Regions from separate parts of the Amycolatopsis dongchuanensis genome, predicted to be linked through region 2. Evidence: riboswitches for the same ligand, from Rfam matches in the RefSeq annotation. Region 2 holds a riboswitch; the other holds the start of a gene.
What was found. A riboswitch is a leader RNA that binds a small molecule or an ion and turns the genes downstream of it on or off. The one in region 2 is predicted to bind cobalamin.

Region 1 (4,704 bases), on a different contig from region 2:
CGTGCCCACCGCCTTCACGCTGTTTCCCGGCGAGCCCTACCCGACCGCCCGGCGTTGGGCGGAACACCGTTACCACGACATCATCAGCTGGAACGAGATGGAGTACGGCGGGCACTTCGCGGGCTGGGAAAAGCCCGGCCCGCTGGTCAGCGAACTCAGGAACGCCTTCCGTCAGGCCCGCGATCATTAGGGGGACCGTATTGAAGGACGAGTCAAAGGTGACGTGACGGTTGCCTGGCGACAGGGCCTCCTTCGCGGACCTCAGGGCGGGGTACGGCGTCGTTCCGAGTCGGCGGGCCGCGTCCTGAGCGTCCACAGGAAATCATCGCGGGTCGCCGAATGCACGGTTATGCCTGTATGTCTGGTCCGTGCCGACGCCCCTGGGTTGAAACGAGGGCTTCAAACCCCGTTTACCACTCACGACTCCTATGAGAAGTTCTCAAAGTGGACATCTCGGCCCTACTTCGTGTCCCGTGTAGGTAGTCGATGAGATGGCAGGCTCCTTTGCGTGCACAATCTGTCGCCAACTCGCCTGAGCTCGGAACGCGTCCACTGTGGCGTTGATTGCGTCTGACGCGCCGGACGCCACACTGGATGCATGCGAACCAACTCGCCCCCTGTCCCGCGAGTTGGCCGTTCCTGTCCCGATGGCAACACATGAGGTTCACGCCGAACGGCGGACAGGGGCTTACGAAGGTGCCACCGCACACTGTTGTAGAAACGCACCAACTGTCAATCGCGGCAACGAGTTCCGACTTCCCGGTGCAGGCATGCCGGTAGTAGTGCTCGTGTTGGGACGTCGGCCAGAACGAATCCGCCGGCCTGTTGTCCCAGCAGATCCCGGTCGCGCCCATCGGCCGGCGTGCCCTGCGCCGTACCGAGAATCGCGCGCTTCGGTGAGGCGGCGCCGGTGGTCTCGGCGAGCTTGTCGGGGCCGGCGCACTTGGCCATCAGAGCGAGTCGAGCTGGTTCTTCTGCATTGCGGCAAAGTTCGCCAGAGAACGAGTTCAGCGCTCATACTCGGGGGTGCGTGAAACGACGTGACAACTCCACACCTCGCGTCGTGCGTCGGTCGGCCGCCGCACCGGATGCAGCGAATGAAGGTGACGCCGACTGATCCGGTGACCGCGTGTTTTCATCGGCCCGCGGCGTCCGCGTCGCCGTCTGCGGCGAGCGAGGCGGGGGCTCGGCCGTGGATCAGTGCGGCAGCCCGGTAGCCGACCACCACGCACGGAGCCATGGTGTTTCCCGAGGTGATGCGAGGGAGGACCGACGCGTCCGCGATACGCAGGTTCTGCGTGCCCCGGACTCGCAGTTCGTGATCGACGACGCGCCTGCTCGTCGGCCGGCTCCTGCCGCAGTTCCGGCTGTCGTTCCAGCACCTCGGCGTACTCCGCGTCGCGGGCGGCGTTGCACTCGGCGACCACGGCCTGTTCCTCGGTCGGCTCGATGAACGCCATCGACAGGATCGGGGCGGTGCCGCCCTGGTGGCGAATCCGGCCGGCCAGCCAGCGCATCTGCGTGGCCACCTCGCGCCGGGCGGGCAACAGGCGCACCGACTGCTGGAGGTAGAGCACGCCCAGCGTGCGCAGCGAACCCGCGGCTTCGGCGGTGGAGGCGCTGATCCGCAACCAAGAACTTTCGCCCGGTTCGTGCGTCACACCGTATGAGACGCACGTCACAACATGCAGGTAAAGACAGGTTGGGGAGGGTCGGGCACTGTTCCTCGCCGAGAGTCACGAGCCTGGTGAGGTGGATCTGTTCACTTGCCCGCCGAACCGGGGGCACTAGACTGGCTGCACCACTGGTTCGCCTGGGCGCGGTGACGCGTGCGGGTGAGACAACAGGGAACCCGGTGTGAATCCGGGACTGCCCCGCAGCGGTATGTGGGAACGAAAGCCGTCACCACGCGAGTGGTCCAGCACTGGACGCAGCGGCGTCCGGGAAGCGACGGCCGGTAGGTGCGAGTTGGGCGCCCACGAGTCCGAAGACCTGCCCGTGGTACGCGCGCCGACGGCGCGCGTGAGTCCGGGCCTCGCGGGATGGGCACGACCGAAACGCGGCTTTCTCGCGTGCTCGGACTCGGTGGACGAGCTCGCGAGGAGAGAGCTGTGACCGATATCGGCACCACGGTGCTGGGCTACCCGAGGATCGGCCCGGACCGAGAACTCAAGCGCGCCCTGGAACGCTACTGGGCGCACAAGATCGACGAAGCCGCGTTGCGGGAAACCGGCCGGGAACTGCGGGAACGAACCTGGCGTGACCTGGCATCCGCGGGGTTGGACTCCATTCCGTCCAACACGTTCTCGCACTACGACCAGGTACTCGACACCGCCGAGCTGTTTGGCGCGCTGCCCGAACGGTTCACCCGCCTCGGGCTGTCGCCGCTGGACACGTACTTCGCCGCAGCTCGTGGCGTCCAGGACGCGCCCGCGCTGGAGATGACGAAGTGGTTCGACACCAACTACCACTACCTTGTCCCGGAAGTCGGTCCGGACACGACGTTCACCCTCGCCGGGACCAAGCCGGTCGACGAGTACCGCGAGGCGAAGGCGCTGGACATCGAAACGCGGCCGGTGCTGGTGGGGCCTGTGACGTTCCTGCTGCTGGCGAAGTCCACGACCAAGGACTTCCGGCCGCTCGACCTGCTCGACACGCTGCTGCCCCGCTATGTCGAGCTGCTGCGACGGCTGCATGCCGAGGGCGTCGAGTGGGTGCAGCTCGACGAGCCGGCGTTCGCCGCGGACCGCACCGAGGCCGAGCTGAACGCGCTGATCCGCACCTACCACTGGCTTGCCGACGAGAGCGAGCGGCCGAAGATCCTCGTCGCCGGCTACTTCGGTCACCTGGGGCGTGGGCTCGGCGTGCTGGCCCGTTCCCCGATCGAGGCGGTGGCCGTCGACCTGGTCACCGACGGATCCTTTGTGGACGCCGTGGCGGCAGAGCCGGCCTTGCGTGACAAGGAGGTCCTGGCCGGAGTGGTGGACGGGCGTAACGTTTGGCGGACCGACCCGGACCGCGCGCTCGCCCACGCCGCCACCTTGATGGGTGTGGCGGGCAAGGTGAGCGTCTCGACGTCGTGCTCGCTGCTGCACGTGCCCTACGACGTCGAGCGTGAGGCCGGGCTGCACTCACGGCTCAAGGGCTGGCTCGCCTTCGCCCGCCAGAAGGTCGACGAAGTCGTGCTGCTCGGCAAGGCACTGCGCGGCGACGACGTCGAGCTTTCCTCTGCGCGGCAGGCGATCGCGGACCGCAGGGCGGCGACCGCGCTCGCCGACGAGGAGGTCCGCGCCCGGATCGCGGCGATGCGGCCCGAGGACGCCGTTCGCGCGCCGTACGCCGAGCGCGCCGCGGCACAGCAGGCCGCGCTCGGACTGCCGCCGCTGCCGACCACGACGATCGGCTCATTCCCGCAGACCACCGAGGTCCGCAAGGCTCGTGCGGCGCACAAAGCGGGCACCCTCGACGAGGCCGCATACGGGTCGGCGATGCGTACCGAGATCGAGCGCGTGGTCCGGCTGCAGGAGGACCTCGGCCTGGACGTGCTGGTGCACGGCGAACCCGAGCGCAACGACATGGTGCAGTACTTCGCCGAACTGCTCACCGGATTCGCCACAACCGCGCATGGCTGGGTGCAGTCCTACGGCTCGCGCTGTGTTCGCCCGCCGATCCTCTACGGCGACGTCTCCCGTCCGGCGCCGATGACTGTGGCCTGGGCCCGCCACGCCCAGAGTCTCACACCCAAACCGGTCAAGGGGATGCTCACCGGCCCGGTCACGATCCTCGCCTGGTCGTTCGTCCGCGACGACCAACCCCTTGCCGACACCGCCCGGCAGGTCGCGCTCGCCGTTCGTGACGAGGTCCACGACCTGGAAGCGGCGGGCATCCGGATCATCCAGGTCGATGAGCCGGCACTGCGCGAACTGCTGCCGCTGCGTAAAGCCTGCCACGACGAGTACTTCGCCTGGGCGGTGTCGGCCTTCCGGCTGGCGACCTCGGGGATCGCCGACTCCACCCAGATCCACACGCACATGTGCTACTCGGAGTTCGGCGAGGTGCTGCCCGCGATCGACGCGCTCGACGCGGACGTCACCAGCATCGAAGCGGCGCGCTCGAAGATGGAGGTGCTCACCGACCTCTCCGCCGCCGGCTTCGGCCGCGGTGTCGGGCCGGGCGTGTACGACATCCACTCCCCACGCGTTCCGGACGTCGAGGAGGTCTGCACCTTGCTGCGCACAGCCGTCGCCACGGTGCCTGCGGACCGGTTGTGGGTCAACCCGGACTGCGGCCTGAAGACCCGCGGCTACGCCGAGGTCGAATCCGCGCTGCGCAACCTGGTCGCCGCCTCGCGCGCGGTCCGGAAGGAGTTGGTGTGAGGGGCAAGCCGACGTCGGCGTCGAGGCTGACGCTCTCGCAGATCATGGATGACCACGACACCAACCTCATGGGCACCGTGCACGGCGGGGTGCTCATGAAGCTGGTCGACTCGCTCGCAGGCGTGGTTTCGGCCCGGCACTCCGAGGGCGCGTCGGTGACCGCGGCGATCGACGAGATGGTGTTCCGCGTGCCAGTCCGGGTCGGAGACGTGCTGCACCTGCACGCCCAGGTCAACTGGACCGGCCTCACGTCGATGGAGGTCGGCGTGCGCGCCACCGCGGACCGCTGGGACCGCTCGGTGCCACCGGTGCACGTGGCCTCCGCCTA
Region 2 (4,704 bases):
CCCGACCGGCACCTCCTGCGGATCGAGCACGGTGCGGGCCAGCGTGTCGATCCACACCAGGAAGATCGCGCCGCTCAGTGCCGTCGCCGGGAGCAGGCGCGCGTGCCCCGGGCCGGTGAGCGCGCGCATGGCGTGGGGCAGCACCAGGCCGACGAACCCCACGGCCCCGACCGCACTCACCAGCGCCGCCGTCAGCAGGGCCGTCACGCACAGCAGCACCAGCCGCGTACGCCCCATCGCCACGCCCAGCGCCGCCGCGGTTTCCCTCCCGAACGCCAGCACGTCGAGGGTGCGGGCGTGCCCGAAGCACACCACGAGCGCCACCACCAGCACCGCCGAGCACACCGCCACCTCCGGCCAGGACGCCGCCGCCAGCGACCCGAGCAGCCAGAACAACACCCCCCGCGTCGTCTCCGGATCGGCCGCGGTGAGCACGACGAACGACGTCAGCGCCGAAAACAACTGCATCGCGGCGACCCCGGCCAGTACGGTGCGGTCGGTCGTCCCGCCGAGCACCGAACTCAGCACCAGCACCAGCGCGAACGAAACCACCGCCCCGCCGAACGCCCCCGTCGACACCGACACCAGACCGCCGCCGAACCCCAGCACGACCACGAGCACCGCCCCGGTCGACGCGCCCGACGAAACCCCGAGCACGAACGGGTCGGCCAGCGGGTTGCGCAGCAGGGACTGCAACACCGCCCCGCACACCGCCAGCCCCGCCCCGCACACGGCGGCCAGCAGCGCCCGCGGCGTGCGCAATTGCCAGACGATCCCGTCCCGCAGCGGGCTGAGCGTGGGTTCGCCGAGGCCGAGGTGCGCCCGCAGCGTCGAGTACACCTCGCCGAGGCTCAGCCCCGCCGGACCGATCGTGACGGCGACCGCGAGCGAGACGACGAGCAGCACCAGCCCCGGCAGCAACCACCAGAGCGGGCTGAGCCGCCTCACCCGGCCAGTCCGATCGTGAGAGGGAGCGGCGCGAGCCCGGGCAGCGGCGATGAGACTGGGCTGGGCCCGGCGACGAGTAGCACCAGCCCCGGCAGCAGGGACCAGAGCGAGCTGGGCCCAGCCGGGCAGGTCGCGACGGCGCACGCGAGCGGGATCCCGAGCAGCGCCAGCCTCGGAAGCAGCGACCCCAGCGAGCTGGGCCCAGCCGGGCGGGTCGTGGTCGTAGCCGCGAGCGAGACCACGGGCAGCGCCAGCCCCGGCAGCAGCCACCGGTTCCAGAGCAGTCCCGCCGGGCGGATCGTGGCCGCGAGCGCGATCCCGAGCAGCCCCGCCCCGAACAACCCCCGCCCCGGCCTCAACCACCGGCCCGAACCGAGCCGCCTCACCCTGCCAGCCCGAACGTCCGCAAAGCCTGCGCCACCTGCGCCACGCCGTCGACCGTCCGGATCGTCGGGTTCAGCGCCTGCCCGGACAACAGCACGTAACGCTTGTTCCGCACCGCCGTCAGGTTGCGCGTGACGGGGTTGGACTCGAGGAACGCGATCTTCGCCGCCCCTGTCTCCGCGGTCTGCGAACGGCGCGTGAGGTCGCCCAGCACGATGACGTCCGGGTCGCGCTCGGCCACGGTTTCCCAGTTGATCTGCGGCCACTCCGCGTGGGTGTCGGCGAAGACGTTCTGCGCGCCGAGCGCGGTGGTGATGATCCCCGGCGCGCCGCAGCAGCCCGCGAGGTAGGGCGACTCGGAGTTGGCGAACCAGTACATGAGCCGCACGTGGGAGGCGTCGATCCCGGCCGTGGCGGCATGCATCCGTGCCGTCAGGTCCGCGACCAGCCGCTCCCCGCGGTCCTCGACGTCGAACAGCTTCGCCAGGTCACGGATCTCGGTGTAGATCGCGTCCATCGTCAGCGGCGCCGTGCGGGCGCCGTCGCCGTCGCCGCTGTTGTCCTTCAGGCAGTCGGCGGGGGAGACGTAGGCGGGCACGCCCAGCTGCTCGAACCGCTCCGGCGTGGCGACGCCGCCCGTGCCGAGCGTGGCCACGAACGAGGCGCTCACGAAGTCCGGGTCGGTGTCCAGCACCCGCTCGAACGACGGGTTGTTCTCGGCGAGGCGTGGTACGCGCGCGTTGTCGGCCGCGAGCTGGGGCAGCACGGGGTCGGTCCACGTCGCCGTGCCCACCATGCGGTCGCCGAGGCCCAGCGACAGCAGGATCTCGGCGCTGCCCTGGTTGAGCGCCACCGCCCGCTGCGGCGGCTTCTCGACGCGGACCTGGCGGCCGCAGTCGTCGACGGTCCGGGCGGGACCGGCCCCGGCCCGCGGGGCGGCGGCGCAGCCGGCGAGTGCCAGCGCGGTGAGCAGGACGAGCGGAAGACGTGGAACCGGCACAGGTTTCCCTCGCGTCGAGGGCTCATACGCGGAGCCCAGCCGTACGGACGTCCCGGCGCCGGGGCACCGGGTGCCAGCAGGTCTTCGGACTCGGGGTCGTCCGGGCGGGACGCCTTCCCGGACCCGTCGGGTCCAGTGGCCGGATGTCCCGCCCGTCGCCGCTCACCGCTGCGCGTCAGTTCCGGATTCGCACCGGATTCCCTGGCCCGCGGGGTGCGGGCGCGACTGGCTCCCGCACGCTATCACGCGACCGGGCGAACCCCGTTCCCGCGCGCGGCGGGCGGGAGCGCCGACGCGTCGGCGGCGGGCCACGCCAGCGGGTCCGGCCCGAGCTCGACGAGCTGGGCCACCTGCTCCGCGCACCACGGCGACACGGCGCGGCGCCCGCTGAGCACGTCGTCGGCGAAGGCGGGCCACTCCACCCACTCGTAACTGTCCACTTCGGACGGATCAGGCGCCGGCTCGCCGCTGGTGCGAGCGCGGAACACGGGGCACATCTCGTTCTCCACCACGCCGTCGGGCATGACCGCGCGGTAGCGGAACCGCGGCAGCACCAGTGTGATGTCGCTCGCTTCGACCCCGAGCTCCTGCCGTACCCGGCGGCCGACGGTCTCCCATAGGTCTTCGCCGGGGGCCGGGTGGCCGCAGCAGGTGTTGGTGAGCACGCCGGGCCACGTCCGTTTCGTCCTGGCCCGGGTGGTCAGCAGCAGGCGGCCGTCCTCGTCGAAGAGGTAGGAGGAGAAGGCCAGGTGCAGCGGCGTTTCCGTGTGGTGGACGTCCGCCTTCGCCAGCACGCCCCTCGCCTCGCCCGACTCCGTCAGCAGGATGACCTGTTCCATTCGACTCCGATTCTCGCCGTGACAGTCCCCAACAGCACCTTATGCCGCGAGGACGGGTTCGGCGCCGGTATCGTCGCCCGGCTGGGGAGGGTCACATGAGCGATACGCGCAGGTGAGGAGCAGGCCGGGTTGCGGCGTGACCGGGCAGAGGCTCACCCTGCGCCGGGCAGATGCCGAGCAGTGGTGAGTCGGCGGTGTCGAGACGAGTGACGCCGCAGGTCGCGCCGCGTGCGCCCTCGCACGGGGCGGTCTGGGGTGCGGCCTGCGCCGCCGGGTCCGGCACCAGGGCTGGCGGCGAAGCTGGTCGAGAAGCGGGCGAGCGAAGAACCGTCGGACTCGGGTGAGGAGCGTCGGCTGGCTTTGCTTTTCGGGATGGTGCAGGAGTTTCTGGAAGGGCAGCGCAGATCCTGGGCAGCGCCAGGACAACCCCCAGGGCCGCCCATCACTCGAATGGGTGACAATGGTGCGTGATCACCACCGCTCCCGTCCGGACCGTCGAGCCCGTTGCCGTGCGCAGGCGCTGGCCGCTCCTCCTGGTGCCCGCCGGGGTCGCGCTCGTGTCGTCCGGCTGGCTGGGGCTGAACTTCGACATCCGCTACGCGTTCGGCGGGCTGCGGAACGGGCCGGGCGGCCTGCTGGACAACTTCGTGCACCGGCCGCTCGCCTACCGCGTGCTCGTGTGGCTGCTCGACCGCGGGCCCTCGATCCTCACGCGTGGTGACAAGTCCGGCGGCGTTGCGGAGGCGTTGATCCGCGGTGAGGCGCTCCTGCTCGTGACGGCGGTCGCGGTCCTGCTGTGGGCGGGGCTGCGCCGCCACGGGCTTCGGCTCGCCCGGGAGGGGGCGCGCCGGGATGGCGCTGGGGTCGCGGCTGCGGGGATGGGCCGGGACCCCGCCGGGTTGCGCGGGAGCGGCGCTGACCTCACGACCGACGGGGCGCGCCAGGACCCAGACCTCACCGCCGCCGGGCTGCGCCGGGGCGGCCCTGACCCCACAACCACCGCGCCCCACCGCCACCACCCCACCCTCACCGCCGCGCTCATCGCCGCCGGGGTGTGGTGTGCGTTCGCCCTTGCGCCGAACTGGTCGTTCCTCCAGCCCGACTGGACGGGCGCCCTGTGGGCCACCGCGGCACTCGGCGCCGTCCTCCTGCCCCGCCGGACCGCGATGGCCGTCGCCGTCGCGGCGGTGTTCGTGTTGCTGTGTGTCGCCACGAAGCTGACCACCGCGCCGTACGCCCTCCTCGCCGGCGGGGTCGCCTGGCTGTTCGACCGCCGGCGCGCCTACTGGACCGCGGCATGGTCCATACCACTGATCCTCGCCTGGCTCGGCGTGACCTGGCTGTTCGACCCGCTCGAATGGCAGTGGCTGCACGACATGTCCGCGCTCGTCCCGCACTCCCCGCTGCGCGTCGGCTTGACCGGCCTGGACTGGCACGCCTTCGCCGAGTCCGGGGCGAACCTCGCCGTGGTCTCCCCGGTCGTGCTGGTGCTGCCGCCCGCGACCGCGGTGCTCGCGCGGTCCGCCGCACGGC

Region 1: it holds a riboswitch for cobalamin, as region 2 does, so the genes downstream of both, metE (5-methyltetrahydropteroyltriglutamate--homocysteine S-methyltransferase) here and ABFX51_RS32770 (ABC transporter substrate-binding protein) in region 2, are expected to answer to the same signal.

Annotation. Positions count from the first base shown of each region.
Region 1 is NZ_BAABIB010000120.1:65,858-70,561, reverse strand. Features, by position in the region: gene ABFX51_RS31110 (epoxide hydrolase family protein) at 1-190, shown strand, start outside; gene ABFX51_RS31105 (hypothetical protein) at 733-951, opposite strand; gene ABFX51_RS31100 (hypothetical protein) at 1,136-1,285, opposite strand; partial or broken gene ABFX51_RS39725 (Chromate resistance protein ChrB) at 1,350-1,661, opposite strand; cobalamin riboswitch at 1,789-2,014, shown strand; gene metE (5-methyltetrahydropteroyltriglutamate--homocysteine S-methyltransferase) at 2,112-4,376, shown strand; gene ABFX51_RS31085 (acyl-CoA thioesterase) at 4,373-4,704, shown strand, end outside.
Region 2 is NZ_BAABIB010000134.1:8,795-13,498, forward strand. Features, by position in the region: gene ABFX51_RS32760 (FecCD family ABC transporter permease) at 1-948, opposite strand, end outside; gene ABFX51_RS32765 (hypothetical protein) at 945-1,334, opposite strand; gene ABFX51_RS32770 (ABC transporter substrate-binding protein) at 1,331-2,332, opposite strand; cobalamin riboswitch at 2,391-2,577, opposite strand; gene idi (isopentenyl-diphosphate Delta-isomerase) at 2,575-3,171, opposite strand; gene ABFX51_RS32780 (hypothetical protein) at 3,639-4,704, shown strand, end outside.